Regions from separate parts of the Pseudomonas sp. GW821-FHT02A08 genome, predicted to be linked through region 2. Evidence: predicted binding sites of a transcription regulator. Region 2 holds the regulator's gene; the other holds the start of a gene.

Region 1 (3,324 bases), on a different contig from region 2:
GTAGGAAAAAACCTTTCAGCCCAGCCTTCAACGACAAATTCCAGACAAAAAAATGCCCGGCAAGCCGGGCAGTTTTTTACGCGCCTGCTTACAAGTTGTAGCCGCGTTCGTTGTGAAGCGCCAGATCGATGCCGACCGCCTCTTCTTCTTCGTTGATGCGCAGGCCCATGACCACATCCAGCACTTTGAGGATGATGTATGTGGCGATCGCTGTGTAGATCACCGTGAAGCCCACGCCTTTGCACTGAATCCACACTTGTGCGGCGATGTCGGTCACGGTGCCGAAGCCACCCAGGGAGGGAGCTGCGAACACACCCGTCAGGATTGCGCCGAGGATACCGCCGATACCGTGCACGCCAAAGGCGTCCAGGGAATCGTCATAGCCGAGCTTGCGCTTGAGGGTGGTGGCGCAGAAGAAGCACACCACGCCAGCCGCCAGACCGATTACCAGCGCGCCCATCGGGCCGACGGTGCCGGCTGCCGGAGTAATTGCCACCAGACCGGCTACCACGCCCGAAGCGATACCCAGTGCGCTAGGTTTGCCGTGAGTAACCCACTCGGCAAACATCCAGCCCAGTGCGGCAGCAGCGGTAGCAATCTGAGTGACCAGCATCGCCATGCCGGCGGTGCCGTTGGCCGCAGCGGCTGAACCCGCGTTAAAACCGAACCAACCGACCCACAGCATGGCCGCGCCCATCAAGGTGTAACCGAGGTTGTGCGGCGCCATCGGCGTGGTCGGGAAGCCCTTGCGCTTGCCCAACACCAGGCAGGCGACCAGACCAGCCACACCGGCGTTGATATGCACCACGGTGCCGCCAGCGAAATCCAGCACGCCCCAGTCCCACATCAGGCCGCCGTTACCGGACCAGACCATGTGCGCGATCGGCGCATACACCAGGGTGAACCAGATGCCCATGAATACCAGCATCGCGGAGAACTTCATCCGCTCGGCGAACGCACCGACGATCAGCGCCGGGGTGATGATCGCGAAGGTCATCTGGAAGGTGACGAATACCGCCTCGGGGAACAGCGCCGCAGGGCCGGTCAGGCTGGCTGGCGTGATGCCGGCGAGGAACGCCTTGCCCATGCCGCCGAAGAACGAGTTGAAGTTGACGACGCCCTGCTCCATGCCCGTGGTGTCGAACGCGATGCTGTAGCCATAAATGACCCACAGGACGCTGATCAGACCAGTAATGGCGAAGCACTGCATCATCACGGAAAGAATGTTTTTCGACCGAACCATGCCGCCGTAGAACAGCGCGAGGCCGGGAATGGTCATAAACAGCACCAAGGCTGTCGAGGTCATCATCCAGGCGGTGTCGCCGGAGTTGAGGACTGGGGCCGCCACTTCGTCTGCCGCCAGAGCAAGGCTGGGCATTACGATGGACAACAGGGCTCCTAGCCCTGCGAATTTACGCAGAGTCATATTGTTTTCTCCTGGGGCGTTGGGTTTGTGGCGGCTTAGATTGCGTCGGTATCGGTTTCGCCGGTACGGATGCGAATCGCCTGTTCCAGATTGACCACGAAGATCTTGCCGTCACCGATCTTGCCGGTGTTGGCAGCCTTGGTGATGGCCTCGATTACCCGGTCCAGATCCTTGTCGTCGATGGCGACGTCGATCTTCACCTTGGGCAGGAAATCGACCACGTATTCCGCGCCGCGATACAGCTCGGTGTGACCCTTCTGCCGACCAAAGCCTTTGACTTCAGTGACGGTAATGCCCTGCACGCCGATCTCGGACAGCGACTCGCGTACGTCGTCCAGCTTGAACGGCTTGATGATGGCAGTGACTAGCTTCATGAAAACTCTCTCCCGAATTGGTGGACTTGCCCCAGGAAAACAAACCCGTCTCAAGTCTAAGCGCAGTGCCTGGCTTTGTAACGCATCGTCGGCCCTGACCTGCCCGTCCGACGCCCCTCACGAAACACTCCCCCGCTTCGCTTGGCGCACTGCGTTCGTCACAGTGACTGCATCAGTGCATGGGTCATCAGGGTCTAAGCAGAAAGCTTGCCATCTCCACAAAAACTACTGTTTTCAAGCCTTTACCCGCAGATGACTGCTACTTCGCAACAACACCCGACGCGATACGCACAACAACGGTGCGACACCGTCCGTCCCCATGCGCGAAAAGCGTGCAGCCCTTGCCCGCGCAAATGACTATAGACACTGCGTGATACACTGCCCGTCATTGTTTCCAGGACATTGCCCATGCTCGCGCCAAAAGACTTCCTCGACGCCCTCACCGGCACCGCCTCCCGCCTCTTCAGCGGCGACACGCCTCTGCCGAAAGCCGAAATCGAAAGCCAGTTCAAAATGTTGCTGCAGAGCGGCTTCAGCAAACTGGATCTGGTGAGTCGGGAAGAATTCGATAGCCAGATGGTTGTGTTGGCGCGCACCCGGGCGCGGCTGGAGGCTCTTGAAACGAAGGTCGCGGAGATGGAAGCGAAGCTAACCCCGCCAACCGAATAACACACCAAACCCTCTGTAACACGCGATCCCTGTGGGAGCGGGCTTGCCCGCGAATGGGGTCGTCTCGGTCTACCAGTTATCCCACACTGGACAGATCACCCCTGTAGGAGCTGCCGCAGGCTGCGATCTTTTGATCTCAAACATCGCAAGAATCCCGGCAACGTCCTACAAACATCACACCGCCGTCCGATTGCGTCGCGAAGTATCCGATCTCTATGCTCATCCCCAGCTGAATATTCAGCACCGGGTTTGGCGACCTGGATAGCATCCGACGCACCGCGACCACATTCGATTCAGGGAATTATCCCATTTCGAATTATGGCGGCTGTGCGTGGGAGACCTTCAGGTCTGCCGGTTTGTCCGGATGCACCGGTTCGCCAACCCGCGCGCAGCTGCCACCCTTTCGTTTGGCGACGAACAGAGGCAGCTTCCTTCATACGCATCCGGAGTTGCAAAATGGAAGAAAGCTATCTAATCCCCCACATCTTCACCCGCCACAAACTCCACCTCCACGCCCTACTCCTGCAAAACCAACCCTGGTTCAGCGCCCGCGACTTGGGCCGATTACTTCGCATCTACCTCAACGACCGCCAACTCCGAAAACTCGATCCTGACCAATACCAAACCACCAGAACCCTCATCTACGGCCGCATCGAAAACACCCTGCTGATCAGCGAATCCGGTGTCTACGCCATGCTCGTCTACCACTACTGCCCCGAATACCGAGCATTGCGTGAATGGCTCACCCATGAAGTCGTCCCCGCCCTGCGAGACGCCCAACACCCCACCACAATCGAGCGCCCACAACTGAGCCTGCTCAATTGGCCGGAAATGTCGTTGAGCTTGCTGCACTGG
Region 2 (3,324 bases):
CTGTCGGTGGCCGACAACATCATGGCCATCCTCGAGACCCGCAAGGAACTCGACAAGGCCGGCCGTCGCAAGGAACTGGAAAGCCTGCTGCAGGAGTTCCACATCAGCCACATCCGCGACAACCTGGGCATGAGCCTGTCCGGCGGCGAGCGCCGTCGCGTGGAAATCGCCCGTGCCCTGGCCACCAACCCGAAATTCATCCTCCTCGATGAACCCTTCGCCGGTGTGGACCCGATTTCGGTCGGCGACATCAAGCAGATCATTCACCACCTCAAGGCCAAAGGCATTGGCGTGCTGATCACGGACCACAACGTTCGTGAAACCCTGGATATCTGTGAAACCGCCTATATCGTCAATGACGGCCAACTGATCGCCGAAGGCGACGCAGAGACAATCCTGGCCAACGACCTGGTCAAGGAAGTGTATCTGGGCCATGAGTTCCGCCTGTAAACGCTGAGCCGTGCCCAGGCATCTGCCCGGGCACCCGGCCAGCCACTCACCAGCGCCTCGTGCCGACGAGCGTGGTCAGCCCCCGACAAGGGCAGCGCAGCAACACAAATTTATAGTTTTTTATTGTTACAGCGCTCTAGGCAAACCCTTTAGTTTCAGGCATATAATTTGCTTAAGTTTGGCGCCCCGGCGCCCTGTAGTGGATGGCGCATGTGCGCCGGCGAATAAGGTGTTAAGCCCCTGCCATGAAACCATCGCTAGTCTTGAGAATGGGCCAGCAGCTGACGATGACACCGCAGCTGCAACAGGCCATCCGCCTGCTCCAATTGTCGACCCTGGACCTGCAACAGGAAATCCAGGAGGCCCTGGAGTCCAATCCGATGCTCGAACGCCAGGAAGAAGGCGACGACTTCGACAATTCCGACCCCTTGGCCGACAACGCCGAACAAAAGCCCAACACTGACATCCAGGAGCCCTCCTACCAGGAAAGCGCCCCGACGGTTGATAACCTCGATGAGGGTGACTGGAACGAGCGTATTCCCAACGAACTCCCCGTCGACACCGCGTGGGAAGACGTTTACCAGACCAGCGCCAGCAGCCTGCCCAGCAATGATGATGACGAGTGGGACTTCACCACCCGCACCTCGGCCGGCGAAAGCCTGCAGAGCCACTTGCTGTGGCAACTGAACCTGGCCCCGATGTCCGACACCGATCGCCTGATCGCCGTGACCCTGATCGACTGCATCAACAATCAGGGCTACCTGGACGAAACCCTCGAGGAAATCCTCGAAGCCTTCGACCCGGAACTGGACATCGAGCTGGACGAAATCGAAGCCGTCCTGCATCGCATCCAGCAATTCGAGCCTGCCGGCATCGGCGCCCGCAACCTGGGCGAATGCCTGCTGCTGCAATTGCGCCAGCTGCCTGCCAAGACCCCTTGGCTGGCCGAGGCCAAGCGCCTGGTCACCGATTACATCGACCTGCTTGGCAGCCGCGACTACAGCCAGTTGATGCGTCGCATGAAGCTCAAGGAAGACGAACTGCGCCAGGTCATCGAGCTGGTTCAGAGCCTCAACCCTCGCCCGGGCTCGCAGATCGAGTCCACAGAAGCCGAGTATGTCGTTCCTGACGTCATCGTGCGCAAGGACAACGAGCGCTGGCTGGTCGAGCTCAATCAGGAGTCGGTGCCACGACTGCGGGTCAATGCCCAGTACGCCGGTTTCGTGCGCCGCGCCGACACCAGCGCCGACAATACCTTCATGCGCAATCAGTTGCAGGAGGCCCGCTGGTTCATCAAGAGCCTGCAAAGCCGCAATGAAACCCTGATGAAGGTTGCCACCCAGATCGTCGAGCATCAGCGCGGGTTCCTCGAATATGGCGACGAAGCCATGAAGCCGCTGGTCCTGCATGACATCGCCGAAGCGGTCGGCATGCATGAATCGACGATTTCACGGGTGACCACCCAGAAGTTCATGCACACCCCCCGGGGCATTTATGAACTGAAGTACTTTTTTTCCAGCCACGTAAGCACCTCCGAAGGCGGCGAATGCTCGTCTACGGCGATCCGGGCGATCATCAAAAAACTGGTTGCAGCGGAAAATCAGAAAAAGCCGTTGAGTGACAGCAAGATCGCTGGTTTACTGGAGGCACAAGGCATTCAGGTGGCTCGCCGCACCGTCGCCAAGTACCGCGAATCCCTCGGGATCGCGCCTTCGAGCGAACGCAAGCGGTTGATGTAGGGCCACGCCACAGCGTTCCAGTGGTAGATCATCTGATCTACCGCTTTATGCACTGGCAACGAAGGAGAAGCTGTATGCAAGTCAACATCAGTGGACACCAACTGGAAGTGACCGAACCTCTTCGCACCTACATCGGCGAAAAACTCGAACGATTGGAGCGACATTTCGACAAGATCACTAATGTGCAGGTCACGATGACCGTCGAAAAACTGAAGCAGAAAATCGAAGCCACGCTGCATATTCCCGGGAATGAAGTGGTCGCCAACGCGGAACATACCGATATGTATGCCGCGATCGACGCACTCACCGACAAGCTGGATAAACAACTCAAAAAGCATAAGGAAAAGACCCAGAGCCTCCTCCAGGGCGCAACCGGTCGTTAACACTCCCTACCCATGATCCGACTTGAAAGTATCCTGACCCCCGGCCGTTCCCTGGTGAACGTGCCGGGAGGCAGTAAAAAGAAAGCCCTCGAACAAATTGCCAATCTGATCGCCCGCGAAGTGCCGGCCCTGGAGATGCAAGATGTCTTCGAGGCATTGATCGCCCGTGAAAAACTCGGCTCCACCGGGTTTGGCAATGGCATCGCCATTCCACATTGCCGCCTCAAGGGCTGTGTTTCGCCCATCAGTGCATTGATGCACCTGGACGCCCCTATCGATTTCGACGCCATCGATGGCGCGCCGGTCGACCTGCTGTTCGTGCTGCTGGTCCCGGAAGCCGCCACCGATGCGCACCTTGAGCTGCTGCGACAAATCGCCAGCATGCTCGACCGCAAGGAAGTGCGCGAAAAGCTGCGTAGTGCTGCAAGCAACGAAGCCCTGTATCAGGTTGTCCTGGACGAGCAAAACGGTCAGTAATCATGCGCTTGATCATCGTCAGTGGCCGTTCCGGCTCAGGTAAAAGTACCGCCCTCAACGTTCTTGAGGACAACGGCTACTACTGCATCGACAACCTGCCTGCCGGTCTGCTGCCGGAGCTGGCAGAACGCGCCTTGATTCATACCGAGCTGTTGCAGCCGCTGGTCGCCGTTTCCATTGATGCGCGCAACCTGCCAAGCCACCTGTCACGCTTCCCCGAGCTGCTCGAGGAAGTCCGTGCCCGCCACATCCAGTGCGATGTGCTGTATCTGGAC

The links. The regulator sigma-54, encoded in region 2, starts transcription at its own class of promoters, with help from an activator protein. The targets are predictions, from matches to a motif close to ANTGGCATNNANNTTGCTNT.
Positions count from the first base shown of each region.
Region 1: a site for sigma-54 is predicted at 1,996-2,015, ahead of glnK (P-II family nitrogen regulator). Genes of this name have one in related genera too.

Region 1 covers NZ_JBWKWD010000002.1:210,081-213,404, forward strand. Annotated here, with positions in the region: gene AC07W4_RS02870 (ammonium transporter) at 89-1,426, opposite strand; gene glnK (P-II family nitrogen regulator) at 1,462-1,800, opposite strand; gene AC07W4_RS02880 (accessory factor UbiK family protein) at 2,209-2,469, shown strand; gene AC07W4_RS02885 (BRO-N domain-containing protein) at 2,926-3,324, shown strand, end outside.
Region 2 covers NZ_JBWKWD010000019.1:50,344-53,667, reverse strand. Annotated here, with positions in the region: gene lptB (LPS export ABC transporter ATP-binding protein) at 1-450, shown strand, start outside; gene AC07W4_RS15155 (RNA polymerase factor sigma-54) at 696-2,189, shown strand; gene hpf (ribosome hibernation-promoting factor, HPF/YfiA family) at 2,264-2,572, shown strand; gene ptsN (PTS IIA-like nitrogen regulatory protein PtsN) at 2,585-3,049, shown strand; gene rapZ (RNase adapter RapZ) at 3,052-3,324, shown strand, end outside.